Regions from separate parts of the Saccharopolyspora erythraea genome, predicted to be linked through region 1. Evidence: riboswitches for the same ligand, from Rfam matches in the RefSeq annotation. Region 1 holds a riboswitch; the other holds the start of a gene.
What was found. A riboswitch is a leader RNA that binds a small molecule or an ion and turns the genes downstream of it on or off. The one in region 1 is predicted to bind cyclic di-AMP.

Region 1 (14,247 bases):
TCAGGCTCACCACCTCGGCGGTGAGCGGGCAGGCACGGGCGCGCAGGCACGTGGTGACGCCCAGCAGGCAGGCCAGCGCGACCGCCCAGCCGTTGGCGGCGTGCGCGAGCGTCCAGCCCGCGAGCGCGGCCGAGGCGGCCGCGAACACCACGGCCAGCGCGAGGCCCCGGTGCGCGGAGTCGACCGCGGCGCGGACCGAGCCGCGGGTCGTCGGCCGCTCGCCGAGCTGCTGGTCGTCGAGCCGGGTCAGCCCGGAGGTCACCAGTGCGAGCCTGGGCAGCAGACCGAGCGTGACGGTCGAGATGATCGCGAGCAGCGTCGCGGTCCGTTCCGGGGGAAGGTGCAACGCGCTGGGCACCGCCCAGAGCACGAGGAGGCCGAGGAGCGTGCCCGCGCCGGTCGCACCCGCCCGCAACCGGCCGTTGGCGGCGCCGGCCGCCAGCACCGTCAACCCGACCAGCACAGCCCAGGCCAGCGAGCGCAGCGGCCACTCGGCCAGCCAGTGCGGAACCGCGGTAGCGGTGGTCGCGGCACCCGCGACCAGCACCGCCGTGCCGACCACGCGGGCGCCGGGCAGCGCGAGCGCGGTGCCGCCGACGAGCGCGACCAGCCCGGCGGCCACCAGCACGAGCGGGGGTGCGGTCGGCGCCGCGAGCAGCGTGGCCCAGACCGCCGCGCCGGAGACGACCGCGGTCGCCAGCCAGCGCCGGGCGTCGTCACCCCAGCGGCCGGGCCGGCGGTCCAGGTCGTCGGCGACCTCGTCGGTCACGTCGTGGACCACCGCGGGCATCGGCGCCTCGCTGATCCGGTCGACGCGCAGCAGCGCACCGTCGGGCACAGCGGCCGAGCGCAGGCTCTGGTCGAGCTCGACGACCCGGCCGTCGAACAGCGACAGGCGATACGCCTCGGGCGACTCGGCCGTCTGGTAGCCGAGCAGCCGCACGATCTCGGGCAGCAGTTCGCCCAGCGGGGTCTCGGAGGGCAGGACGAGGTCGACCCGGCGCCACGGGGCCGCGAGGGTCAGGCGGGTGAGCGTTCCGGTCGCCTGCGGCGGGGTCATCGCACCACCTGGCTGCTCGTGGTCTGCTGGCGCTTCTGCTGCGCCAGCGCGTTCTCCAGGAACGACCAGCCGACGCAGCCCGCGCAGCACACGGCGGCGACCACGACGCTGATCGCGAAGCGCTTGAGGTTGTCGACGGTCGCCATCTGGCGGCGAGCCCGGCCCCACAGCAGCGATTCGCGCAACCTCCCGCGCCGGACGGCCACCGACTCGAGGAGCTGCGCGTCGTACTCTCGTGCCACCCGCGGAATGGTACTAGCGGCCTTCCGCTGGAAGGGACGATCCGCGGGAACCACCGGCGAGGATCACCGACCGCCTCGCGCGGTGGTCCACTGAGGTCGGAGCAGGTCGGCCGACGCCCGCCGCGACCTGCGTCGGCCCCCGCTCCCGGACCGGTCAGCGCTCGTCTCAGGCGCACGGCGCCGCCGCCCGAGCCACCTCAGGTGTCGAGGCCGAGCAGGCGCTTGGCCTCCTCCCGCATCTCGATCTTGCGGACCTTGCCCGTGACGGTCATCGGGAACTCCTCGACCACGTGCACGTAGCGCGGGATCTTGTAGTGCGCGAGCTTGCCGGTGCAGAACTCGCGCAGCGCTTCGGCGGTCAGCTCCGCCGCGCCCTCCCGCAGCCGCACCCAGGCCATCAGCTCCTCGCCGTAGCGCGGGTCCGGGACCCCGATGACCTGCGCGTCGAGGATGTCCGGGTGGGTGTAGAGGAACTCCTCGATCTCCCGCGGGTAGACGTTCTCCCCGCCCCGGATCACCATGTCCTTGATCCGGCCGGTGATGCCCACGTAGTCGTCGGCGTCCATCACGGCCAGGTCGCCGGTGTGCATCCAGCGCGCGGCGTCGATGACCTCGGCCGTCTTGTCGGCCTGCTCCCAGTAGCCCAGCATCACCGAGTACCCGCGCGTGCACAGCTCGCCGGGCACGCCGCGCGGCACGGTCAGTCCGGTCGCCGGGTCGACGATCTTGACCTCCAGGTGCGGCCCGACCCGGCCCACGGTGGACACCCGCCGCTCCAGCGAGTCGTCGGCGCGGGTCTGGGTCGACACCGGCGAGGTCTCGGTCATGCCGTAGCAGATCGCCACCTCCGCCATGCCCATCCGGTCTATGACCTGCTTCATCACCTCGACCGGGCAGGGCGACCCGGCCATGATCCCGGTGCGCAGCGACGACAGGTCGAACTCGGCGAACTCCGGGTGGTCGAGCTCGGCGATGAACATCGTCGGCACGCCGTAGAGCGAGGTGCAGCGCTCCTCGGCGGCCGCGGCCAGCGCGGTGCGCGGGTCGAAGCCCTCCGACGGGATGACCATCGCCGCGCCGTGGCTGGTGCAGGCCAGGTTGCCCATGACCATGCCGAAGCAGTGGTAGAAGGGCACCGGGATGCACACCCGGTCGGCCTCGGTGTAGCGGCACAGCTCGCCGACGAAGAAGCCGTTGTTGAGGATGTTGTGGTGCGACAGCGTCGCGCCCTTGGGGAAGCCGGTCGTGCCCGAGGTGTACTGGATGTTGATCGGGTCGTCGGCCGAGAGCTCGATCGCGGCCAGCCGCGCCGGGTCGCCGTCGCGGTCGAACAGCGCGTCCCACTCGCCGCCGTCGAGGAACACGACCTGCTCCAGCGCCGCGCACTTCGCCCGCACCTGCTCGACCATCGACACGTAGTCGGAGGTCTTGAACGCCCGCGCGGAGACCAGCATCCGGATCCCGGCCTGGTTGAGCACGTACTCCAGCTCGTGAACCCGGTACGACGGGTTGATGTTGACCAGGATCGCGCCGATCTTCGCCGTCGCGTACTGCACGAGCGTCCACTCGGCCCGGTTCGGCGACCAGATGCCCACCCGGTCGCCCTTGGTGACGCCCGCGCCGAGGAGGCCGAGCGCGAGGGCGTCCACATCGGCCACGAACTCGCGGTAGCTCCAGCGGCGTCCGGTCGCGTGCTCGATGAGCGCGTCGCGCTCCGGGAACCTGGCGGCCGTCCGGTCGAGGTTCCCGCCGATGGTGTCGCCGAGCAGCGGCACGTCGGAGGTCCCCGAGGCATAGCTGAGTTCGGCAGGCATACCGCCTCCTCGTTCTCGTGACGTGGACCACGGCATCTTCGCCCAGGCGTCCGCGCCGAGTCGAGCCGCCGGTTCACATAGAGTGTGCCCCCGTGCGCGCCTACGTCGTCGACTCCTTCACGGACCGAGCCTTCAGCGGCAACCCGGCCGGGGTGGTGCTGCTCGACGCGCCGGCCGACGCGGCGTGGATGCAGTCGGTCGCGGCGGAGCTGAAGCACTCCGAGACCGCGTTCGTCGTGGTGGGCGGCGACGCGCCCGCCAAACCGCTGCGCTGGTTCACCCCGGACACCGAGGTGCCCCTGTGCGGGCACGCGACCCTGGCCACCGCGCACGTCCTCGGCGGCGACCAGCTGTTCGACACCGCCAGCGGGGAGCTGCGCTGCACCGCGGGCGAGGACGGCTGGATCGAGATGGACTTCCCCGCCGACGTGGCCGAACCGGTCGAGCCGCCGGAGGAGCTGACCGCGGGACTGCCCGGCATCACCATCGAGGAGGTCGCAGAGGGCGCCACGAAGCTGCTGGTGCGGGCGGCGTCGGCGGCGGAGGTGCGGGCGTTGCACCCCGACTTCGACGCGCTGGTGCAGGTGCCCAAGCCGGGCGTGGTCGTGACCGCCCCCGGCGACCACGACGGCGTCGACTTCGTCAGCCGGGTCTTCGCGCCCCGGGTCGGCATCCCGGAGGACCCGGTCACCGGCTCCGCGCACTGCACGCTGGCCGCGTGGTGGTCGGTCCGCCTCGACCGCACCGGCCACGGCGCCGAGTTCGTCGGCGAGCAGGCTTCGGCACGCGGCGGCACGGTGCGGATGAGCCTGCGCGGCGACCGCGTCGGCCTGCGCGGCCGAGCCGTCACGGTCCTCGAGGGCGAACTGCTGGCGTGATCACCCTCTCAGGGGCCGGAGCCCGATCTCGGGGTCGAACCTGAGGGCACTGGGGCCGATCAGTGTCAGGCTGGTGGCATGAGGTTGTTGCTCAACATCGTCTGGCTCATCTTCGGCGGCCTGCTGATGGCGCTGGGCTACGTGGTGGCCGGTGCCGTGCTGGCCATCACGGTCGTGGGAATCCCGTTCGCGATCGCCTCGTTCCGGATGGCCAACTTCGCGCTGTGGCCGTTCGGCAGGCGACTGGTCGACGAGCCCGACGCGGGCGCGTTCTCGACGGTCGGCAACGTCCTGTGGGTGGTGCTGGCGGGATGGTGGCTGGCGCTCGGGCACATCGTCACCGGCCTGGCGCAGTGCGTGACGATCATCGGCATCCCGCTCGGCATCGCGAACTTCAAGCTGGTGCCGGTGTCGCTGTTCCCGCTGGGCAAGCGCATCGTCGACGCCGACGCGCAGCGGCTCTACCACGTGCACTGACCCTTGACGTGAGTTGCGTCACAGTTCCGTGTGTCGCGGGTCGTGTGCCCCTCCCATCTGGTGTCCGGCATTTCACCAGACCAGGGGGGCACATGATCACGGACCTCGAACTGGAGCGGGTGGCGGCGGTCATCGAACGGGTGCTGCGGCGCCGCGACGGCACCGCGACCTGGGAACAGGTCGAACGGCTGCGGTTGCAGTCGGACCTGCTCGACCGGCTCGCCGCCGCTCAGCGGCACTGGGACGGCTCGATCGGCGGCCGCGCCGAGCTGGTGCGCGACGCCGCCGAGCAGCTCGCCGACGAGCTCAACCGGGCACCGGGCGCGAAGACCGAGCACGAGTGCCCCTGCCGCGCCGAACCCGCCGCGCGGGCCACCGCTGACCGGCCGGGCGGTGACGGCCTCCGCGCCGCGAGGACGTCACCCCCGGCCTGACGCGCCGCCTCAGGCCCAGAAGGGGTCCTTGACGTGGTCGATCAGGTCGGCGATGGAACGCACGACCTTGGTCGGCCGGTACGGGAACAGCTCCGCGGTGTGCTCGTCGGAGATGCCCGAGAGGACCAGGATCGTCTGGAGCCCGGACTCCAGCCCCGAACGGACGTCGGTGTCCATCCGGTCGCCGATCATCAGCGTGTTCTCCGAGTGCACCCCGAGCTGACGCAGCGCCGACCGCATCATCAGCGGGTTCGGCTTGCCGACGTAGTACGGCGCCCGCCCGGTGACCCGCTCGATCAGCGCGGCGACCGCGCCGGTGGCGGGCAGCGTGCCCTCCCGGCTCGGGCCCTTCTCGTCGGGGTTGGTGGCGATGAACCTGGCGCCCCCCTCGACCAGCCGGATCGCCTTGGTGATCGCCTCGAAGCTGTAGGTCCTGGTCTCGCCGAGGATGACGTAGTCGGGCTCGCGGTCGGTGAGGACGTAACCGATGTTGTGCAGCGCGGTGGTCAGCCCGGACTCGCCGACGACGAAGGCCGAGCCCCCGGGCCGCTGCTTCTCCAGGAACTGGGCGGTGGCCAGCGCTGAGGTCCAGATCGCCTCCTCCGGCACGTCGAGGCCGGTGCGGTGCAGCCTGGCACGCAGGTCGCGCGGGGTGTAGATCGAGTTGTTGGTGAACACCATGAACGGGATGCCGTGCTCGCCCAGTGCGTTGAGGAAGGTGTCCGCGCCGGGCACCATGTGCTCCTCGTGCACGAGCACGCCGTCCATGTCCATCAGGTAGGTCCAGGGGGCTGGTTCAGTCACGACCCAGATGATCCTCCGGAGACGGGGTGGATTGCCACCTCTGCGGCCTTGACCACGAACCAGACCTCGTCACCCGGGACGAGCGACAGGTCGGCGACGGCGGCGGGTGTGACGTCGGCGGCCAGCGGGCAGTCCCGCACCGCGCCTCGCACCCGCACCACGTCACCGCGCGGTTCGAGGCCGGTGAGGCGGACCGGGATCGTGTTGCGCGGGCTGCCGTACGGGCGGTCGCGGTGCACGGCGACCGCCGACGGCGCGAACACCGCCGCCGCGGGCTCGCCTGCCTCCAGCGGCTCGGCGACCCGGCCGTGCAGCGCGACGGTGGCGCCGCCCTGGCCGGCTGCTCCGGGAGCCTCCGGCCCCCCGGCGCCGGCGTCGCCGGGTTCCACGGCCACGCTCGCCGTCGTGCCGCCCACCAGTTCGAGCCCGCCGTCCGCGGCGACGCCGGGCAGGAGGTTGAGCCCGGCGATGCGCGCGGTGAACGCCTCCTTGGGCCGGGACAGCACCTGCCTGGTCGGCCCCGCCTCGACGATCCGTCCGTCGAGCAGCACGACCAGTTCGTCGGCCAGCACCACGGCGTCGAGGACGTCGTGGGTGACCAGCACGGTCGGGCGCTGCTGGCGGCGCAGCACGCGGTGCAGCAGCCCGCGCATCGCGGGTGCGGCGTCGATGTCGAGCGCGGCCAGCGGCTCGTCGAGCAGCAGCAGCTTCGGGTCCGCCGCCAGCGCCCGCGCCAGCGCGACCCGCTGCGCCTGACCTCCCGAGAGCTGCCCTGGCTTGCGGTCGGCGAGCTCCGCGGCGTCCACTTCGGACAGCCAGTGCGCGGCCGTCCGCCGGGCCTCGGCCTTGCCCACTCCGGACGCACGGGGTCCGAAAGCGACGTTCTCCAGGGCCGTCAGGTACGGGAAGAGCAGCGCGTTCTGCGCGAGGAGCCCGACGCCGCGGCGGTGCGTCGGCACCCGGACGCGGCGCTCGGTGTCGAGCCACAAGTGCCCGCCCAGCTCGATGCGTCCCCGGTCGGGTGTGAGCAGGCCGGACAGCGCCGACAGCAGCGTCGACTTGCCAGCCCCGTTTGGTCCGAGCACCGCCAGGACCCTGCCCGGCGCGACGGCCAGCTCAGCGGTGAGCGCGAACTCGTCGCGCCGCACCTCGATGTCGGCCCGCAGGCTCATGACCGCACCTCCGGCCGGACCGCTCCCGTCACGACTGCCCCTCCACGGCCTTCGGCCGCGCGACCACGATGACCAGCAGCGCGACCGCCACCAGCAGCAACGACATCGCCACCGCGGCATCCACATCGGACTGCGCCGTGGTGTAGATGGCCAGCGGCAGCGTGCGGGTGGTGCCCTGGAGGCTGCCCGCGAACGTGATCGTCGCACCGAACTCGCCGAGCGCCCTGGCGAAGGTGAGCACGAGGCTCGACCCGAGCGCGGGCAGCATCAACGGCACCGTCACCCGCCGGAACGCCAGCCACGGCCCCGCGCCCAGGGTCGCCGCGATCTGCTCGTAGCGGGCGCCGGCCGTGCGCAGCGCACCCTCCAGCCCCACCACCAGGAACGGCATCGCGACGAACGTCTGGGCCAGCACCACCGCCGCCGTCGTGTAGGGCAGCCGGACGCCGACGACCTCCAGCGCCTGACCCGCCAGGCCCGTCCGGCCCAGCAGGTACAGCAGCGCCAGGCCGCCGACCACCGGCGGCAGCACGAGCGGCAGCAGCACGAGCCCGCGCACGACCCGCAGTCCGCGCATCCCCGACCTGGCCAGCACCACGGCCAGCGGACCGCCGAGCACCAGCGCCAGCGCGGTCGAGACCAGTCCGGTGCGCACCGACAGCTCCAGCGCGCTCAACGCGGCTTCGCTGCTCAGCAGCGCAGGCAACCGCACCGGGTCGACCCGCAGGAACAGCCCCGCCACCGGCAGCACGATCAGCGCCAGACCGAGCAGCGCGGGCACCCACAGCACACCGGGCACCGCGACCTGGTGCCGGTGGGAGGGCCGCGACCGCTTCCGGCCCGCCTCGACCCCGGCTGCCGACGTCACGGCGTCGCGAACCCGTGCGCGGTGAGCACCTCGCGGCCGGCGGGTCCGCGCACGTACGCGAGGAACTGCTTGGCCAGCTCGGCTTGCGGAGCGTTCTTCAGCGCCGCGATCGGATAGGTGTTGACCGCCTTGCCCGACTCGGGGAACTCCACGGAGTCGACCTCGCCCGCCGCGGACCGGGCGTCGGTGACGTAGACGAGCCCGGCATCGGCCTCGCCAGCGGAGACCTTCTGAAGCACCGCCTTCACGTCGTCCTCCTCGCTGGAGGGCTGCAACCGCACGCCCGCGGCCTGTTCCACCTTCTCCGTCGCCGAACCGCACGGCACCTGCGGCGCGCACACCACGACGACCCGGCCGGGCGCCGCCAGGTCGGCCAGCGAGGCGACCCGGGCGGGGTTGCCCTTCGGCACGGCGATGGCCAGCCGGTTGGTCGCGAACGTCTCCGCCGGGGCCGCGAGGTTCGCGGCGGCCTTGTCCATGTTCCTGGTGTCGGCGGAGGCGAACACGTCGGCGCCGCGCCCCTGGTTGACCTGCTCGGCCAGCGTCGACGAGCCCTGGTAGTCGAACTGGACCCGCACGCCCGGGTGCTCGGCGCTGAAGCGCCTGCCGATCTCGTCGAACGACTCGGTCAGCGATGCCGCGGCCAGCACCGTCAACGTCCGCTCCTGCTGCTGTTGCTGCTGCGGGGCCGCCTGCCCGCAGCCGCCGAGCAGCAGGACCGCCACCAGCCCCGCCACCGCCGGCCTGATCCGCGACATCATCACTCTCCTGGTGTCTCCACTACGACGGTCGTCGACTTGACCACCGCCACCGCCAGCACTCCCGGCTCCAGCCCCAGCTCCCGCACCGCCTCGGTGCTCATCAGCGACACCACGCGGTGCGGCCCGCACTGCATCTCCACCTGGGACATGACGCGGTCCGAGACCACCTCGGTCACCAGCCCGACGAGCCGGTTGCGCGCCGAGCGCCCGACCCCGGACGGGTCCGGGGTGGACTTGGCCTGGTCCCGCGCGAAGCGGGCGAGCGCGGCGCCGTCCACGACGATGCGCCCGCTTGCGTCCCGACCAGTGGGAAGGGCACCGCCGTCGACCCAGCGGCGCACAGTGTCGTCGCTGACACCCAGCAGGCCGGCGACCTCAGAAATCCGATAGTGCGGCACGGCAGAGACGATACTTCCGCATCCACGGCGGCAACCAGGCCCGGAGCCCCGCAAATGCGTCACGGTGATCGGTTTCGTAGCTTCCTCCGATGCCACTACCTGCGCAGATGCCGGTTTGGGAGAAGCAGTACAAATGCCTCCGCGCCGATCGAAATCAGCGCCGCAGCGCGTTAGGGTCGACAGGTGACCGCGGTGGACCTGGGAATCCCGGTCGTGCGCCCCACGACCGACATGTCGACGCGACCCGACACCCCGCAACTGGTGGACCGCTTCGGCCGCATCGCCACGGACCTGCGGGTGTCGCTGATCGACAAGTGCAACCTTCGCTGCACCTACTGCATGCCCGCCGAAGGGCTGCCGTGGCTCAAGCGTTCCGAACTGCTCGACACCGGCGAGATGATCCGGCTGATCCGGATCGCGGTGGAGGAGCTCGGCGTGACCAACGTCCGCTTCACCGGCGGAGAACCGCTGCTGCGGCAGGACCTCGTCGACATCATCAGCGCGACCGCCGAGCTGCCCTCCAGCCCGAAGACGTCGTTGACCACCAACGGCATCAACCTCGGCCGCTACGCCGACGCGCTCAAGCGCGGTGGCCTGAACCGGGTCAACGTCTCGCTCGACACGCTGGACCGCGACACGTTCCGCGAGCTGACCCGCCGCGACCGGTTCTCCGACGTCCTCGAAGGACTGGAGGCGGCCAAGGCCGCCGGGCTGGAGCCGGTGAAGGTCAACGCGGTGCTGATGCGCGGGCTCAACGAGCACGAGGCGTGCGACCTGCTGCGCTACTGCGTCGAGCACGACTACCAACTGCGGTTCATCGAGCAGATGCCGCTGGACCCGCAGCACGGCTGGGACCGCACGCAGATGATCACCGCCGAGGAGATCCTGGAGATGCTCGGCACGGAGTTCGACCTGACCCCGCACGCCGCCGAACGCGGCTCGGCACCGGCCGAGCGCTGGCTGGTCGACGGCGGCCCCGCGACGGTGGGCGTCATCGGCTCGGTGACCCGGCCGTTCTGCTCGACCTGCGACCGGACGCGGCTGACCGCCGACGGGCAGCTGCGGTCGTGCCTGTTCTCGGCCACCGAGACCGACCTGCGCGGGCCGATGCGGGCGGGAGCGGGCGACGAGGAGATCATGAGGCTGTGGCAGGAGACGATGTGGGCGAAGAAGGCCGGGCACGGCATGGACACCGAGGGCTTCGCCCAGCCGTCGCGACCGATGAGCGCGATCGGGGGCTGAGCCGATGACGGCGGTGTCGGAGCACCTGGCGGTCAAGGTGCGCTACTTCGCCGGGGCGCGCGCCGCCGCCGGCGTCGCGGAGGAGGTCGTGCGCCTCGCCAGGCCCACCGACGGGCGGCCGCTGCGCGCGTCGGACCTCATCGAGGCGGTCCTCAGCAGCCGCGGCGAGCGACTCGCCGAGGTCGTGCCCGCCTGCAGCTTCCTCCTGGACGGCGTAGCCGTCCGGGACCGCGCCGTCGAGATCTCCGACGGCGCGGAGTTCGACATCCTGCCGCCTTTCGCCGGCGGCTGAGCCGCCGGTAGGCGGTCGGGAGACACCAGGCACCACCACACCGCCTGGACCCCCGCACTGCCACGCACGACTACGACCAGGCGCCACCACACCGCCTGGTCCCCCGGCACTGCCACTCACGATTACGGCCAGGGCTCCACCACACCCACACGATCTGACGGCGCCACCAGCGGCCACTGCGGTCAGGCACCGGACAACCACCGCACGGCCATGCAGCCGCCGCTGTCGCGTCTCCCGCCGCCGCACGGTCAGGGCCCCGCCATGGCCGCCGCGGAACTGGTCAGCGTCTCCGCCGCCGAGCCGAAGTGAGCCGACCGCAGATCCGATCACGGGCCCCGTGCTGTTCGTCCACTCGTCACGGTCCGCATCGCCTAGATCGCGCCATACCCGCTCCGCAGGTCGCCTCGCGGGCGGAGCCTCCCGTCCGCCCGCGGCGAACACGAGTCCCGCCGTCGACGCCCGCGACCATTCCTTATCTATCTGTCCGCGCGCCCGCGCCCGCGCGCATGCGCGTATACAACACGACGTCGGCGTGTCGGGATAACCCGCTCGTGTGATGTCGGTATGTGTTCGGCTGCTCTGCGCACACACCCCGAATACGTCCGATGTCTCGCGTCCGGCGCGCTGATCGTCTCCGGCGCGGTCGCGCGAGCCCGACGGGGACGAGCGCGGGACCATGCACTTTGATCACGCCTCGCGTCCACGTGAACTCGATCAGTGAAGTTGATCAGAGGTCCGAATCCCGCCCTGGAAGCCCGAATTCAGGGTTACGGCGGCCTGACACCGACGTTGCAACGGCGAAAAAAGGGTGACCCACGCCTCACTGACGGTGATCGATCTCGGGCCGGACACGACTTGATAACGACGCTCTGATCAGCACGGATACCTCGGATCGGATCACCCAACCGCAGCGTTACTGTGACCACCGTCACATAAGCAGAGATTTCCGATCGGCTCGTTGATTACGTAGTGTCGCTCCTCGGTCGGCCCCGAACCGGCCAAGCGAGAACCCGGAAGCCCGCAGCGCCGAGCCCTGTCCGGCGGGCCTCCGGATCCCCGAAACAGGAGAAACCGGACAGGGGCGGGGGAACCACCACTGGGCGCCCCGAACGCCCTAGGGGTGAAGCCGGTCCGAGGACCGGCCGGGCTGCCTCTCAGCCCGAACCCGACAGCTCACTTCGCAGGCGCGGCAGGAGAGAGGAACATGGCTCGTTACCACGGCAAGCACCGCAAACCCTCCAATGCCGCTCGTGCCGCGGCTCGCGTCGCCGTCGCCGGTGCCGTGATCGCCACCCCGCTCGCGATCGCAGCACCCGCCAACGCCGCCAACTGGGACGCCCTCGCGCAGTGCGAGAGCAGCGGCAACTGGAGCGCCAACACCGGCAACGGCTTCTCCGGCGGTCTCCAGTTCACCCCCTCGACCTGGGCTGCCTACGGCGGTACCCAGTACGCGAGCAACGCCAAGGACGCCACCCGCGAGGAGCAGATCGCCGTCGCGGAGAAGGTCCTCGCGTCGCAGGGCAAGAACGCGTGGCCGGGTTGCAGCGCCAAGCTGAACTGGACCAGCGGTAGCACCAAGACCACCAAGAAGGTCACCAAGACCGAGACCAAGACCCAGCCCCGCACCCAGACCAAGACGACCAGCCCGGTGCAGACCGGTGGCGGCGACTACACGGTGCAGCTCGGCGACACGCTCGGCAAGATCGGTGAGAAGTTCGGCGTCGACTACAAGAAGATCGCTGAGCGCAACAGCGACATCATCAAGGACCCGAACCTGATCTTCCCGGGCCAGAAGCTCGACATCAAGTGAGCTGGGCCGGCCTGACGGCCGGACGGCCCCCAGGAGCGCGGGTCGCGTCAGTGCCCCGAATGCTGACGCGGCCCGCCCCCTGAAAACTCGGGACCCCACCGCCTTCCCCCAGCGGTGGGGTTCCGTCATTTCCGGACCGGGAACCCCTCCGACGACCAAGCGGCGGACACTCCCGCACCGCTGAAACGGACCTCCGCGCCGAGCCACCAGTGGCCAGTCATCCGGCAAGGACACGACACGCCGTGGGCGAGTCGGGGCCGATGCGTGGAAGGCGGCGAGTCGTGCCAGCTAGCCCAAGTCGCGCCGCATAGGGCCGAACCGGGCCGTGGAGACAGGGCTCTGGCCAGAAGCAGGTCGCGCCGCGCCAGATCAGGCCGCGCCGCGCCAGACCGGGCAAGCCGGGCCGGGCAAGCCGGGCCGGCCAAACGACCGGCTCACGCCGACGCGAGCCGATCAGCCGGAACCGAGCCGGGTGCGGCCGAGCCAAACCAGACAGAGCCGAGCCGGGTCAGCCGGGCCCGAGCCAGACAGAGCCGAGCCGGGTCAGCCGAGCCCGAACAGAGCAGAGCGAGCGCGGGCGGAGAAACGCAGCGTCTCGCAGGCCCGCAGCGGTGCTCCTGCGCTCAGGGGCAGTTGACCCATTCCTCGGAGCCGTCGTCGAAGACCTGGCGCTTCCAGATCGGGAGGCGGCGCTTGACCTCGTCGACGAGTTCCGAGCAGGCGTCGAAGGCCTGCTTGCGGTGTTCGGCGGCGACCGCGCAGCCGAGGGCCACGTCGCCGATGGCGAGCAGGCCGATGCGGTGGGCGACGGCGATGCTGCGCACGCCCTCGAAGCGGGCGGCGATCTCGCGCGCGACCTCGGCGACCACGTCGCCCGCGCTGGGGTGGCCGGTGTACTCCAGCTCCCGGACACCGCGGCCTCCGTCGTGGTCGCGGACCACGCCACCGAAGGTCACGACGGCGCCCGCCGCGCGGTGCTCGACGAGCCGCGCGAGCTCGTCGACGTCGATCGCCTCGTCGACGACGTCCGCGCGGAGGACGGACGCCTGGGTGCGAGCGGGCGCCGCGTGCCCGAGGTCGTGGCCGGCGGCGACCGCGCCGCCGGAGGAGCCCTCAGCCGCGACAGCGCCGCCGTGCGGCCCACCGACGCCGTGCGAAGCGACGGTGCCGTGGGAGGCGCCTGCCCCGCCGTGGGGCTTGTGGTCGCCGCCGTGGATCTGGTCCACCGCGTGGTCGAGCACGCCCTCCAGGACACCGAGCCCGTCGCTGACGCCGCCGCGCGAGCCGGGCAGGTTCACGATCAGCGTGCGACCGCCGACCCCGGCGAGACCCCGCGACAGCACCGCCGTGGGCACCTGCGGCAGCCCCGCCGAGCGCAGCGCCTCGGCCAGGCCCGGGATGGGGTAGTCGAGCACCTCGGCGGTGACCTCCGGCGTCCGGTCGGTCGGGCTGATGCCGGTGCCGCCGGTGGTGATGACGACGTCCACGCCGTCGGTGACCGCGCGGCGCAGCTCCGCGCCCACCGGCTCGCCGTCCGGGACGACCACGGGGTCGGGTGACTCGTAGCCGCGCGCCCGCAGCCATTCCACGATCACGGGCCCGGTCCGGTCCTCGTAGACACCGGCGGCGGCCCGGTTCGACGCCGCGACCACGCGAGCTGTGCGCGTCATGGACTTCTCCTGTCTCGGAGTGGGGACCTGCGGGGACCGGCAGCCCGGTCGGCGCGCGGACCCGGGAGCCGGCTCCGCGGGCCGGCCACGCCCGACCGGCGGGACCGTCCCAGCACTGCTTCAGCCTTCGCGTACCCAGGTGCCGGTCTTGCCGCCCTCCTTGCGCTCGACGCGCACGGCGTCGAGCACGGCGGCGGGGTCCACGGCCTTGATCATGTCGTGCAGCGCGAGGCCGGCGCCGGTCACGGCGGTGAGCGCCTCCATCTCGACGCCGGTGCGGTCGGTGGTGCGCACGGTCGCGGTGATCCGCACCTCCGCGTCACCG
Region 2 (14,247 bases), 1.7 Mb from region 1:
CGGCTTCGGCGCGGTGCTCTACGCCAAGAAGTTCATCCCGCACGAGGTCGCGGTGCAGCAGCGCCACGACGGCCACGCCTCCGAGGAGGTCGACCGCCAGACCGCGGCCGCCCTGCTGGCCGACGCGGGCGACCGCAGCGGCATCGCCCGCCGGTCGATGATCAAGCGCACCGCCGGGTTCGGCGTGGGCGCGCTGGGCCTGGGCGCCGGCGTGGTTGCCATCGGCGGGTTCATCCGCAACCCGTGGGCCAACGAGGGCCCGGAGTCGCTCCAGCACACCCCCTGGCTGTCGGAGAACGGCGAGAAGGTCTACCTGCGCCGCAGCACCGGCAACTCGCACGACGTCTCCCTGGTGCGCCCGGAGGACATCGACGCGGGCGGCTTCGAGACGGTCTACCCGTTCCGCGAGTCCGAGCGCCACGACGAGCACGCGCTCAGCGCGGCCATGCGCAAGGGCGACGCGCCGGTCATGCTGATCCGCCTGCGCCCGGGCAGCGCGCCCGTCAAGCGCAAGGGCCAGGAGGACTTCAACTACGGCGACTACTACGCCTACTCGAAGATCTGCACGCACGTCGGCTGCCCGACCTCGCTGTTCGAGCAGCAGACCGGCCGGTTGCTCTGCCCCTGCCACCAGTCGCAGTTCGACGTGGTCAACACCTACGCCAAGCCGGTCTTCGGTCCCGCCACCCGGTCCCTGCCCCAGCTACCGATCACGGTGGACGAAGAGGGATATTTTGTGGCGAAGCACGACTTCATCGAGCCGGTCGGCCCGGCCTACTGGGAGCGCAAGGCATGAGTTCGATCACCACGCCCACGAAATCAGAGAGCGCCGCCTACAAGAAGGCGGCCACGGCCGCGGACGAACTCGACCAGCGCTTCCAGTTCGCCAAGGGCATGCGGCGGCAGCTGAACAAGGTCTTCCCGACGCACTGGTCGTTCCTGCTCGGTGAGATCGCCCTCTACACCTTCATCCTGCTGCTGCTGACCGGTGTCTACCTGACGCTGTTCTTCGACCCCTCGATGGAGGAGGTCGTCTACGACGGCGTCTACCGGAACCTGCAGGGCGTCGAGATGTCCAAGGCGTTCGCGAGCACCCTGGACATCTCGTTCGAGGTCCGCGGCGGTCTGTTCATCCGGCAGCTGCACCACTGGGCCGCGCTGATCTTCGTCGCCTCGATGATGGCGCACATGGCGCGCATCTTCTTCACGGGTGCGTTCCGCAAGCCGCGCGAGAGCAACTGGACCATCGGCGCGCTGCTGCTGATCCTGGGCATGTTCGAGGGCTTCTTCGGCTACTCGCTGCCGGACGACCTGCTCTCCGGCACCGGTATCCGCGCGACCCTGTCGGGCATCGTGCTCTCGATCCCGCTGCTGGGCACCTGGCTGCACTGGGCGCTGTTCGGCGGCGAGTTCCCCGGCATGGAGATCATCCCGCGCCTGTACGTGCTGCACGTGCTGCTCATCCCGGGCATCATGCTCGGCCTGATCGCGGCGCACCTGGCGCTGGTCTGGTACCAGAAGCACACCCAGTTCCCGGGCGTGCGGCGCAAGGAGTCCAACGTCGTCGGCATCCGGATCATGCCGACCTTCGCGGTCAAGGGCGGTTCGCTGTTCGCGGTGGTCACCGGCGTCCTGGCGATCATGTCCGGGATCTTCCAGATCAACCCGATCTGGAACCTCGGCCCGTACAACGCCTCGCAGGTGTCGGCCGCCTCGCAGCCCGACTGGTACCTGGCCTGGGCCGACGGCATCCTGCGCGTCTGGCCGGCGTGGGAGCTCTACCTCGGGCCCTACACCGTTCCGCCGGTGTTCTTCGCCGGTGCCATCGGCATGGGCATCCTGTTCACCCTGCTGATCGCGTACCCGGCGATCGAGCGGAAGCTGACCAAGGACGACGCGCACCACAACCTGCTGCAGCGTCCGCGCGACGTGCCGGTGCGCACCAGCCTCGGCATGATGGCGCTGACGTTCTTCATGGTGCTGATGATCTCGGGCAACAACGACGTCATCGCGTTCGTGTTCAACATCTCGCTGAACGCCATGACGTGGTTCGGCCGGCTGGGCCTGCTGCTGCTGCCGCCGATCGCCTACTACCTCACCTACCGGATCTGCCTGGGTCTGCAGCGGGCCGACCGCGAGGTGCTGGAGCACGGCGTGGAGACCGGCATCATCAAGCGGCTGCCGCACGGTGAGTTCATCGAAATCCACCAGCCGCTCGGCCCGGTGGACGAGCACGGCCACCCGGAGGAGCTGCCCTACCAGGGCGCTCCGGTGCCGAAGAAGATGAACAAGCTGGGCGCGGCGGGCCACCCGGTGCCGGGCAGCCTGCTCAAGCCGGACCCGCAGGAGGAGACCGAGGCGCTGGAGCGTGCGCTGCACGAGGACGCCGAGCGCGAGCGCGAGGAGCGCGAGCAGCGCGAGCTGATCTCGGGCAAGCCCAAGGTCGACTGACCTGGTTCGAGCGAGAGGGCCCCGGCACGGATGCCGGGGCCTTCTTCGCGTGCGACGGCTGCGGCGGGTCGGGCGGCGCCGCGGTGGCCGCCGGAGATCGGTTCCGGGTCCCGTGCGGCCGTCAGAACAGCACCCGCGCCGCCCTGATCGGGTCCGCGACGCCGCTGTCGCCCCGCATCACCGTCAGGTCGGGCGAGGTGCGGCCGGACAGGCCGCGCAGGACGTCCATGGCGTCGCCCTCGACGGTGGCCTCGGGGGCGTCGTCGCCGATCCGCCAGTCGCCGTTGACCAGGCCGGAGAGCTCCAGCACGAAGGGCGGTCCGGCCCATTCGTCGTCGAGGTCGCGCAGCACCTGTTCGGCGACCCCGAGGTCGTGGGGGTGCATCGCGAACGTGCGCCCGGTCGCCCGGCAGATGTCGACGCGGTGCATCCACATGTCGCGGGTGAGGATGACGTCGACGACGTAGCCCAGCGACAGCGGTGGCACGTCTGGGTAGCCGGTGTCGAACCGGAGGTCGCGCGCCTGCTCGGGCATCTCGGGCAGCGCCTGGAGCACCTGCGGCCACAGCCGGTCGAACTCGGCGAGGAGCTCGTCGTCGGGCCGGTCCCGCCAGGCGTCGACGGCCACCTCGTTCATGGCGTCCAGGCGGGGGCGCCCCGCGTACCTGGCGGCGCCCTCCCGGACGCGCCGGGCGAGCAGCTCGGTGTCGAGCGCGTTCTCGGCGTTGCCGACCAGGTGGGCGACGACGTCGTGCACGTTCCAGCCGGTGCACTCGGTCGGCCGCCGCCACTCCTCGGGCGTCAGCGCGCCGAGCAGGTCGCGCATCGCGTCGACCTCGGGTAGCAGGAGGTCGGCGGCGTGGTCGTGATCGGTGCGCGCGACGTCGTGGGCCCGGACGATGGTGGTCATGGTTCTGTCCCCCGATCGACCCCCAGACACCTCCATGGAAGACCTCGGGTGGCGGTCCGGGCAAGGGGATGGCCCAGGCTCGGCTCAGTCCACGGCGGCGTAGGGGGTGCGGCCGCTGACGGCGCGTTCCAGCCAGGTGTGCCACGCTCCCGCGCCCCGCGCGGGCTCCGCCCACGGCTGGGAGCAGCGGACCATCCTGGTGCCTCCGGTGGTCAGCCAGCGGTGGACGACCCGCACCTCGTCGGGCGAGGCGCCACGCAGCGGCCCGGCCCCGGCGGTGACGGTCTCCGCCGACGCCTGGAGCAGGTCGACCACCGGCATCGGCGGGACGCCGCGGCGCGCGGTGCCCGCGGCGGCCAGCCTGCCGTGGCGGACCACGGCCAGGTGCCAGCCGCCGCGTCCGTCGGACCGGGCGGCGACCAGCTCCGGGACGGCGGCCAGCGCCGCCAGCCGCTGTCCGCGGTCCAGGGACCGCACCAGCGCGGCGAGCCGGTCGCGGTGCACGGCGGCGTCCTCGAACCGCTGCGCCTGCGACAGGCGCTCCAGCTCGGTGCGCAGGCGGTGCAGCACGCCGGTGCCGAGCCCCGCGACGACGTCGCTGATGGCGATCACCTCCGGCGCGTAGTCCTCGGTGCTCTGCAACCCGGCGCAGGGCGCGGCGCAGCGCTGGAGCTCGTACAGGGCGCACGGACGGCCGCGCGGGTCCTTGGCGGGGATGCGTTCGGTGCACCGCCGCACCTTGGTGGCCTCCTGGAGCGCGTCCACGGCGTCGGCGGCGGCCCGCCGGGAGGCGAACGGCCCCAGTGCGGACCGCCGAGGCGCGCGCACGACGGAGAGCCGGGGGAACGGCTCGTCGGTGAGCACGACCCACCACGCCCGCTGCGGGAACTTCGACCGCCGGTTGTAGCGGGGCTGGTGCGCGGCGAGCAGCCGCAGCTCGCGCACCTCCGCCTCCAGGGGATGGGCGCAGACGACGTGGTCGATCCGCTCGGCGAGCCCGACCATCTCCTTGATCCGGCTGCGCTTCTCACCCGCGGTGAAGTACTGCCGCACGCGTCTTCGCAGGTCGGTGGCGGTACCGACGTAGAGCACCTCGTCGCTGGGCCCGCGGAACAGGTACACGCCGGAGGCGTTGGGCAGCGCGTCGGCCAGCCCGCGCTTGCGCCTCTGCAGCGGGGTGACGTCCGGCAGGTGCCCGAGCAGGTCCTCCAGCGTGCGCACGCCGATCGGGCCGAGCCGCTCGAGAAGGGCGTGCAGGACGTCGACGGTCGCGCGGGCGTCGTCGAGCGCCCGGTGCACCGGCTCGGTGCGCGCCCCCAGCACGCCGGCGAGCGTGCCGAGCCGGTAGTTGGGGGTCTCGTCCCTGGTCAGTACGCGGCGGGCCAGCCGGACCGTGCACACCACCTTCGGCTTGGGCCAGCGCAGGCCGAGCCGCTCGCAACCAGCGCGCAGGAACCCGGTGTCGAAGGGCGCGTTGTGCGCCACCAGGACGCTGCCCCGGCAGAACTCCAGGAACGCCGGGAGCACCGAGTCCAGGCGCGGCGCGTCGCGCACCATGGCCTCGGTGATGCCGGTGATGGTCACCACCGAGGGCGGGATGTCGCGCTCCGGGTCGACCAGCGTCTGGAACTCCCCGACCACCTCGCCGCCGCGCACCTTGACCGCGCCGATCTCGGTGACCGCGTCCTGGGCGTTGCTGCCGCCGGTGGTTTCCAGGTCGACGACCACGAAGGTGACCTCGTGCAGCGGGACCTCGACCTCGGGGACGATCTCGTCGAAGCTGAGCTGGGCGTGGGCGGTCATCGGTGATCACGCTAGCGGGACACCACGACACCGCCGCCCGCGACGCCGCGTGCGGCGCCCGGCCGCGCGGCAGGGGCGCTACCGATCGCGACGCCGCCATCACCGCCGGCAAGCCGCCTTCGGTCGTGATCACCGCCCGCGGGCATGGTGGACACTCGCGGCGACCGCGTGATCACCAGCCGCGTATGCCCTGCGACGGTGCCGGAGGGCGGCCCGCCCGAGCGGCGAAAACTCCGGACGCGGGTGCCGGCGGCCCGGTGGATGCGCTCGAAGCCCGCTGCTGCGACTAGCCTGTGGGGGTGGCACCACCGACGCCCGGGGAGCAGTCCCCCGCACCTGACGAGTCTGCTGTGGACAGTGCACAGCAGACCCCTGGCGTGCGGGTCGACTGGGACGGGCTCGCCGGGCCGCTGCGTTCCCGGCTGGCCGAGCTCGCGGCCGATGCGCTGGGGGAGATGCGCGCGGCCGACGTGCCCGCCCAGCTGCGCCCGGTGGTGCGCTTCGCGCCCGCCAAGCGCGCGAAGCTCGGCCAGGGGGCGTTGATCGCCGCGCTGCGCGACTCTGCGGTCTTCCGGACCGCGGTCGTCGACTGGTGCCGGGGAGAGCGGCCCGAGGCGCTGAGCCTCACCGACGACGACCCGCTCGTCGTCGCGGCCGCCGCCGTCCTGCAGGAGGCCCCGGTCGCGGCGCACTACGTCGAGCTCGTCGCGCTGCGCACCGAGCAGGGCCAGCTCCGCGGTGAGCGGGACTCGGCGGCGACGCGGGCGGACAAGCTCGCCGCCGAGGCCGAGCGCCTGCGGGCGGAGCTGGCGGAGGCGAAGGTGGCCGTGGAGCGCGCCTGCGGGCAGAGCAGCGCGGAGGCCGACCGGCTCCGCAAGCGCCTGCGCGAACAGGGCGTGCGGCTGAAGGAGGCCAAGGACGAGGCCGAGGCGGCGCGTACCGACCTGGAGCGGGTGCGCGAGGACGCCGACGCGGCGATCTCGGAGATCGCCGCCGAGCGCGACCGCGAGCTGGCCCGCGCCCGGGAGGAGCGGTTGCGCGCCGACCGCGCGGCGGCCGACGCCGAGACCGCGCGCCACTCGGCGCGGGAGGCGAGGCAGGGCGACGAGGTGCGGCTGGCGTTGCTGCTGGAGACGCTCGACGGCGCGCTCGGCGGACTGCGCAGGGAGCTCGGCGCGACCGGCAGCGGCCCGCGTCCGGCCGACGTCGTGCAGCGCGTGCGGTCGCACTCCGGTGCCACTGGCCAGGTGCAGGACGTGGCGGCGCTGGACCGGTTGCTGGCGCTTCCCGCGGTGCATCTGATCGTGGACGGCTACAACGTCACCAAGACCGGCTACCCCGAGCTGCCGCTGGCCGACCAGCGCGACCGCCTCGCGCACCAGCTCGCGGCGCTGGCCGCGCGCACCGGCGCGGAGGTCACGGTGGTCTTCGACGGTGCCGACGTGCTCGCGGTGCCCGCGGCCGGGCCGCGCGGGGTGCGGGTGCTGTTCAGCGAACCCGGTGTGCAGGCCGACGATGTGATCCGCGATCTCGTCGCCGCCGAGCCGCAGGGCAGGCAGCTCGTCGTGGCGACGTCGGACCGCGCGGTGGTCGAGTCGGTGCGCCGTCGCGGTGCTTACGCGGTGCCGTCGGCGATCCTGCTGTCCCGGCTCCACCGCGTCTGACCACCGTCGGGTTCCGGCGCCTGCGCTGGGAGTCCGGACGCGGAGCCGGAGTTTCCGCCGCCGCCAAGGGGATTTCGCCGAACAGACCCTCCGGCGCGGGGTCCGGGCAGGCGGGAGGGGACGGGCGCGCGGTTCGGCGCCGGATCGCTACCGCTGGGCGAGTGGCCGATCTCATAGGCCGGTGACAGCACGGGTAGCCGGTTCCCGCAAGCGTTGGCAGCGCAATCACAAGGCCAGGTAGAAGCCCTGCTGGTAGCGCTACCGTGAGCACACGAATCTCCTCCGTTAGATACCTTGCGCTCTGGTTCACATATTTATGGCCCCACTTCTGGACGCCGCGGCTCACCTTTCGTAACCTAACCGGGACTTCGCGGCGATCAGCTTCCCAAACCGGGCGGCTCCGCGAGTCGCCGCCGAATCGGCTTTGTCGGGGAGCCGAGCCGGGGAACCAACCCGTGGGGTGAATCCGGTCCGGGTGTGCGGAGCATGCCCGCTGGTAGGGCAGCTTCGAGCCCGAACCCGTCAGCTCACCCGGCAGGCGGTCGGAGCAGACGAAGGAGCATGCGCGACGTGGCGTCGCACCGACTGAAGCGCTCATTGCGCGGAGCACTCACCGCTACCGCGGTCGCGGCCGCCGTTGGCATGTCGACCGCGCCGGCGATGGCGGACCCCCCGCTTCCCGACAACGCCTCGGACGCCGCAAAGCAGGTTCGTGAGCTCACGCACCAGGCAGAGCGGCTGACCGAGGAGAAGAAGAAGGCAGAAGAGGACCACGACGCCAAGAAGGCCGAGCTCGGTCGCGCCAACGCCGAGGCGGCCCAGGCCGAGCAGGTCGCGAACCAGGCGCGGGCGGAGGAAGAACGCTTCCGCGGCCAGGTCGACCGGCTCACCAACGCCTCCTACCAGGGCGCGCGGCTGAACAAGCTCTCCGCGCTGCTGGTCAGCGAGTCCCCGGACGACTTCCTGGACCGCGCGTCGGCGCTGGACGTGCTGGCCAAGGACAACAACGACGCGGTGAAGCGGCTTTCCGCCGCCGTCGACCAGGCCGAGGCCGCGGAGTCGCGGGCGCACGACGCCCGCAACCGCGCCGTGCAGGCCGAGACCGACGCCGGCCGTCTCGCGGGCGACCTCGCCCGCAAGGAGACGGAGATGCGGGCCGCGATCGACAAGGCCGAGCAGCGCTACAACCAGCTCAGCGGCGAGGACCAGGACTCGCTCAAGGGCGACGGCGAGACCAGCTACAACGGTCCGATCGACGGTGCGGGCGCGGCAGCGTCCGCGGTGCGCGCGGCGCTGAGCAAGACCGGTTCGCCCTACGTCTACGGCGCCAAGGGTCCGAGCAACTTCGACTGCTCCGGCCTGATGCAGTGGGCGTACAAGCAGGCCGGCGTCAGCATCGGCGGCAGCACCGGCACCCAGAAGACCGAGGGCCGTTCCGTCTCGGCAGGCGACCTCAGGGCCGGTGACCTGATCTTCTACTACGACAGCCAGAGCCACGTGTCGATGTACATCGGCAACGGCAAGGCGGTGCACGCGCCCACCACGGGCGACGTGGTGAAGGTCGCCGACTACAAGAGCATCGGTGACGTCAACGGGATTCGCCGAGTCGTCGGCTGACGACCGCAGTTCCATCGGGAGGGACCGGCATCGTGCCGGTCCCTTTCGTGTGACACGGGGTTCCGCGGCCTGCGATACCGGGTGATCGCGGCGGGCTCCGGTCCCCGCCCCGGCCTACGATCCGCGCTGTGCCAGGCCACGGGACGTTGCGCGGGTGGGTGGCCGCGGCCGCCGCCGCCGCGGTCGTCGCCGGCCTGTCGGTGATCTCGCTGCCCGGTGACGGCAGTCCGCCGCGCCCCGGGCCGGAACGCCTGGCCGGACGGCAGCCGCGGGCTCCCGTGGACCCCCGGACCGCCGCGGTCCGCGCGCTGCTGGAGCGGCGCGCCGCCGCGCTGCGGGCGCGTGACGAGCTCTCGTTCCTGTCCTCAGTGGACCCCAAGGCGCCGACCGACTTCCACGACCGGCAGCGGGCGCTGTTCCACAACCTCGCCGAGGTGCCGCTGTCCCGTTGGGCCTACCACGTCGACGCCGCCGACGTGCTGCCGTCGGCTCCCGTGCCGCCGGTGCCCGGTGACGAGGTCTGGGCACCCCGGGTGAGCCTGGAGTACGCGCTGCAAGCCGTCGACACCGTGCCGACCCGCCGCACGATGGGCTACCTGTTCGTCCGCCGCGGCGACTCCTGGTACCTGACCTCCGACGACGCGCTGGAAACCCGGGGACGTCCGACCTGGCGCGGTCCCTGGGACTTCGCGTCGTGCCGCACCACGACCACCGCGGGGGGACTGGTCGTCGGCCACGACGACAACCGCGAACTGGTCGAGCGGGTGGCGGGCATGCTCGACGAGTCGGCCGACCGGGTCAGCCGGGTCTGGGGCACCGACTGGCCGCGGCGGGTCGCGGTGCTGCTGCCCAGCACCAGCGACGAGCTGCGGGCGCTGGTCGGCCCTGAGTTCGCCGTGGACGGCATAGCGGCGGTCGCCGTGGCCGACGGCGTGGACACCGCGGCCCGGCGCGTGGAAGGGCCGCGCATCGTGCTCAACCCGATCACCGCGGCCGGGCTCTCCGACACCGCGCTGGGCGTGGTGCTGCGGCACGAGATCACCCACGTCGCCGCCCGCGCCGACACCGTCGACGGCGCCCCGATGTGGATGCTCGAGGGCTTCGCCGACTACGTCGGCTACCGCGACAGCGGGATCGCGCCGGCGCAGGTGGCTCCGGAGCTGGTGCGGCAGGTCCGCGGCGAGGGGCCGCCCGCGGGGCTGCCGTCGGACCGGGACTTCCACCTGGCGGGGCGGCGGCTGGACCTGGCCTACCAGCAGGCGTGGTCGGTCGTCGGCTACCTGGCGGGCCGGGTCGGGGAGCAGCGGCTGGTGCTGCTCTATCGGCGCGTCGCGGGCTCCAGCTCACCGGAGGCGGTGGACCTCGCGCTGCGCGAGGTGGCGGGGATGAGCACCGGGCAGCTCCTCGACGGCTGGCGCGAGCACCTGCTCCGCACCTTCGGTTGAGCGAGGCCGCGCGGAGCGTGGTTTGCATAGCAGTGCGGGGAGCCGACCTTCAGTACCTGTCTTCGAACTCGCCTTGCGTGGCGGTGTCGGTGGCGGAACCTCAGGCGCCCTCTGGCTCCGGGATCTTTTTCTGACGTATCGCTCATACGCGGCGAAAAAGCTGTCCTCGCCAGAGGACGCCTGAGAACCCGCGGCGGTGTGGGTTGCGGGGGTGGGCCAAGCGGCTGCGCCGCTTCGAAGACCAGAAACTGACTCTCAGGCGGTGCCGGTTGCGAGGGTGGGTGCCGCTCATGAAAAGACGACCCGGCCGGCCCGCTCGGGTGCGGACCGGCCGGGACGGACGTGAGCGCGTCAGGCGTAGATCGACTCGATCGTCTGCGCGTGGTTCTCGGCGACCTTGTTGCGCTTGAGCTTCATGCTCGGGGTGAGCTCGCCGGTGGCCTCGGTGAAGTCCTCCGGCAGGATGCGGAACTGCTTGATCTGCTCGGCCCGCGAGACCGCCTTGTTGGCCTCGTCGATCGCCTTCTGCACCTCGGCGCGCAGCTCCGGGTCGTCGACCAGCTCGGCGGCGGTGGTGGTCTCCTTGCGCCCGTGGTTGGCCAGCCACGACGGCAGGAACTCCGGGTCGATGGTGACCAGCGCGCCGATGAACGGCTTCTTGTCACCGACGACCATGCACTGGCTGATCAGCGGGTGCGCCCGCAGGTGGTCCTCGAGTACCGCCGGTGCCACGTTCTTGCCGCCCGCGGTGACGATGATCTCCTTCTTGCGGCCGGTGATCCGCAGGAAGCCCTCGTCGTCCAGCGACCCGAGGTCGCCGGTGTGGAACCAGCCGTCCTCCAGCGACTCCTTGGTCGCGGTCGGGTTGTTCCAGTAGCTGCGGAACACCACGTCGCCCTTGATCAGGATCTCGCCGTCCTCGGCGATGCGGACGGTGGTGCCCGCGACCGGGCGGCCGACCGTGCCGATCTTGAAGGCGCTCTCGACGTTGACCGTCGCGGCGGCGGTGGTCTCGGTGAGCCCGTAGCCCTCCAGCACGGCGACGCCGATGCCGCGGTAGAAGTGCGCCAGCCGCTCGCCCAGCGGCGCACCGCCGGACACCGCGGCGATGCAGCGGCCGCCGAGCGCGGCGCGCAGCTTGCCGTAGACGAGCTTGTCGAAGGCGAGGTGCTTGAGCCGCAGGCCGATGCCCGCGCCGCCGTCGTCGTGGGCCTTGCTGTGGGCGACGGCGGTCTCCTCGGCGAGGTCGAAGATCCGGCCCTTGCCGTCGGCGTGCGCCTTCTGCTTGGCGGTGTTGTAGACCTTCTCGAACACGCGCGGGACCGCCAGCACGAACGTCGGCCGGAACGAGCCGAGGTCGCTGATCAGGTCCTTGACGTCGCCGGTGTGGCCGAGCGTGGTCCGGCCGTAGATGCAGCCGATCGCCACCGCGCGGGCCAGCACGTGGGCCAGCGGCAGGAACATCAGCATCGAGTTGCCCGGCTGCATCAGCTGCGGGAACGCGTTGATCTCGGCCCGCGCCTCGGCCAGCAGGTTGCGGTGGGTCAGCTCGCAGCCCTTCGGCCGGCCGGTGGTGCCGGAGGTGTAGATCAGCGTCGCGAGCTCGTCGGCGCCGACCTCGCGGCGGCGCTGGTGGGCCTCGCGGTCGTCGATGCCCGAGCCCAGCGCGGTCAGCTCGTCCACCGCGCCTGCCGCGCCGCCGTCGGTCGGGCCGTCGATCTGCCACACGTGGCCGACGTCGGGGAGCCGGTCGACCACCGCGTCGATCTCGGCGCGGTGCGCGGCGGTCTCCACGAAGGCGGCCTTGGCCCCGGAGTCGGTGAGGATCCATTCGACCTGGTCGGCGGAGGAGGTCTCGTAGATCGGCACGGTGGCGCAGCCCGCGGCCCAGATGGCGAAGTCCAGCAGCGTCCACTCGTAGCGGGTCTTGGACATCAGCGCGACCCGGTCGCCGCGCTGCAGGCCCGCGGCGATCATGCCCTTGCTGACGGCCAGCACCTGGGCGGCGAAGTCCGCGGCGGTGACGTCGATCCAGGTGCCGTCCACCCGGCGCCGGAAGCTCACGGTGCCACCGAAACGTTCCGCGTTGGCCCACACCATGTCGGTGAGGTTCTCGTCGTCTGCCACCTTCGCCGTGGCTGGGACGCTGAACTCTCGCACGTCGAAACCTCCGAAAACACGCCTTTGGTCGGGGCACAACCTAACGCCGATAGTTACCGAGCGGTAGTCCCGGTTTTGCTACCCCCGGCGCATGGTGGGGGTCGTTGATCCTTCCGGAAGCTTGCCATGCGCCAGCCCAGGTCGCTGGCGGTGCGTGGGCACCGTCACCGCACGGATGGGGCAGGTGAGCCCGCGCCTCCGCGCTCGGGCCGCCGCGGCTCGCATCCGCGCCGTGGCCCGCCCGCTCACCCGGCGGGACGGCGTCCGCACGCGCCGGGCGGGATGGCAGGCTGTGGGCATGCCCGCGATCGACGTCTCCGACGAGGTCTTCATCGCCGCCGCGCCGGGCGCGGTCGCCGAGCGCTTCGCCGACCCGGCGCGGCACCGGCGCTACTGGCCAGACCTGGTGCTGCGCGTCGAGGAGGCCAGGGGCGTCAAGGGCGTGCGCTGGAGCATCGCGGGCCCGCTGACCGGCACGATGGAGGTGTGGCTCGAGCCGGTGCTCGACGGCACGGTGCTGCACTACTTCCTGCGCGCCGACCTGCCCGCGGGCGTCCGCAGGTCGGCTGCCACCGAGGCGAGACGCCGCCGGCTGGCGGCCCGCGCGGTCGCGTTCGCGCTCAAGGACCAGCTCGAGTCGGGTCGTGCGCCGGGCTGCCCGCCGGCGCTAGTTTCGGATCAGGTGCACTGAGCAGGCGCTGCGGAATGGAGTTGGGTTGCGCGTCCACGTGGTCTCCGACGTCCACGGCAACGTGGAGGATCTCAAGCGCGCGGGCGACGGCGCGGATGCGTTGGTCGTGCTCGGCGACCTGATCGACTTCGTCGACTACCACGAGCACGACAAGGGCATCCTGGGCGCGGTCTTCGGGCCCGAGAAGGTCGCGCGCTTCGCCGAGCTGCGCCGCAGCCACCGTGGCAAGGAGATCTCCGCCTACGCCCGGTCGCTGTGGGAGAGCCTGTCCGACCCGGCCAAGGTCGTCGAGGACGCCGTCCGCGACCAGTACTCCGAGCTGTTCGGCGCGATGACCGCGCCCACCTACGCCACGCCCGGCAACGTCGACGCCCCGCGGCTGTGGCCGGAGTTCGAGCGCGAGGGCATCCACGTCCTCGACGGCGGTAGCGCACTGATCGGGGGCCTGCGCTTCGGCTTCATCGGCGGCACCCTGCTGCCGGAGGGCGCCGTGCTGCGCAAGCACGCCCCGTGGGTGCCCTACCTGCGGCCGGAGCAGGAGTACGACGACGCGCTGGCCGCGCTGGAGCCGCTGGACGTGCTGTGCAGCCACCTGCCGCCCGCCGTCCCGGAGCTGCTCTACGACGTCGTGGCCAGGCGTCCCGAGCACGGGTCGGCGGCTCTGCTGCGGCGCATCCGCACCGACGCCCCGCGCTGGTCGCTGTTCGGGCACGTGCACCAGCCGCTCGCGCAACGGGTCCGCGTCGGACGCACCGAATGCGTCAACGTCGGCCATTTCAAGCGAACCGGACGACCGTACGTGCTGGAGTGGTGACCCGCGCCGCGGCGATGGCCGGACCCCGTCTCCGGACGTGTGCGCCGGTGCCGCGACGCGTCACGCGACGTGGCGCGTCGCGCCCTGTAACCTGCGGTGCATGGTCGATCAGTCCACCCAGTCCATCGTGATCGAAGCTCCCGCCGCGGAGATCATGGCGGTGATCTCCGATTTCGCCGCGTACCCGGAATGGGCGGCGGCGGTCAAGGAAACCGAGGTGCTGTCGACCACCACGGGCGGGCGGGCCGAGAAGGTCAGGTTCGTGCTGGACGCCGGTGTGGTCAAGGACACCTACGTCAACGTCTACGACTGGGCCGAAGACGGGTTATCGGTGAGCTGGAACCTCTCCGAGGGGCAGGTGCAGAAGGCGCAGCGCGGCAGCTACCGGCTGGACCCGCAGGGCGACTCCCGCACCGAGGTGACCTACAGCCTTGCCGTGGACCTGGCGATCCCGATGATCGGCATGTTCAAGCGCAAGGCGGAGAAGATGATCATGGACACGGCGCTCAAGGAGCTCAAGCGCCGCGTCGAGACCTCCCGCTGACGCACCGAAAGACGGCCCTTTGCGCATCCTGTTGTTCACCGGAAAGGGCGGCGTGGGCAAGACCACGCTGGCCGCCGCGACCGCGGCGCGGCTCGCCGCGCGCGGTGAGCGGGTGCTGGCCGTGTCCACCGACCCGGCGCACTCGCTG

Region 2: linked by a shared signal. The riboswitch ahead of HUO13_RS10825 (C40 family peptidase) and the one ahead of HUO13_RS03040 (transglycosylase family protein) in region 1 are both predicted to bind cyclic di-AMP.

The regions. Positions count from the first base shown of each region.
Region 1 covers NZ_CP054839.1:637,192-651,438, reverse strand. The annotation lists gene HUO13_RS03105 (EsaB/YukD family protein) at 1-1,060, opposite strand, end outside; gene HUO13_RS03100 (hypothetical protein) at 1,057-1,302, opposite strand; gene HUO13_RS03095 (AMP-binding protein) at 1,500-3,116, opposite strand; gene HUO13_RS03090 (PhzF family phenazine biosynthesis protein) at 3,209-3,994, shown strand; gene HUO13_RS03085 (YccF domain-containing protein) at 4,073-4,471, shown strand; gene HUO13_RS03080 (hypothetical protein) at 4,564-4,905, shown strand; gene HUO13_RS03075 (HAD-IIA family hydrolase) at 4,915-5,679, opposite strand; gene HUO13_RS03070 (sulfate/molybdate ABC transporter ATP-binding protein) at 5,706-6,881, opposite strand; gene HUO13_RS03065 (ABC transporter permease) at 6,910-7,680, opposite strand; gene modA (molybdate ABC transporter substrate-binding protein) at 7,746-8,507, opposite strand; gene HUO13_RS03055 (TOBE domain-containing protein) at 8,510-8,908, opposite strand; gene moaA (GTP 3',8-cyclase MoaA) at 9,092-10,150, shown strand; gene HUO13_RS03045 (MoaD/ThiS family protein) at 10,155-10,442, shown strand; cyclic di-AMP (ydaO/yuaA leader) riboswitch at 11,510-11,625, shown strand; gene HUO13_RS03040 (transglycosylase family protein) at 11,647-12,252, shown strand; gene HUO13_RS03035 (molybdenum cofactor biosynthesis protein MoaE) at 12,876-13,922, opposite strand; gene moaC (cyclic pyranopterin monophosphate synthase MoaC) at 14,043-14,247, opposite strand, start outside.
Region 2 covers NZ_CP054839.1:2,334,188-2,348,434, forward strand. The annotation lists gene qcrA (cytochrome bc1 complex Rieske iron-sulfur subunit) at 1-796, shown strand, start outside; gene qcrB (cytochrome bc1 complex cytochrome b subunit) at 793-2,451, shown strand; gene HUO13_RS10810 (maleylpyruvate isomerase family mycothiol-dependent enzyme) at 2,573-3,361, opposite strand; gene HUO13_RS10815 (DEDD exonuclease domain-containing protein) at 3,446-5,164, opposite strand; gene HUO13_RS10820 (NYN domain-containing protein) at 5,515-6,828, shown strand; cyclic di-AMP (ydaO/yuaA leader) riboswitch at 7,230-7,383, shown strand; gene HUO13_RS10825 (C40 family peptidase) at 7,489-8,445, shown strand; gene HUO13_RS10830 (basic secretory family protein) at 8,574-9,890, shown strand; gene HUO13_RS10835 (AMP-dependent synthetase/ligase) at 10,242-12,050, opposite strand; gene HUO13_RS10840 (polyketide cyclase / dehydrase and lipid transport) at 12,349-12,741, shown strand; gene HUO13_RS10845 (metallophosphoesterase family protein) at 12,767-13,555, shown strand; gene HUO13_RS10850 (SRPBCC family protein) at 13,656-14,099, shown strand; gene HUO13_RS10855 (ArsA family ATPase) at 14,119-14,247, shown strand, end outside.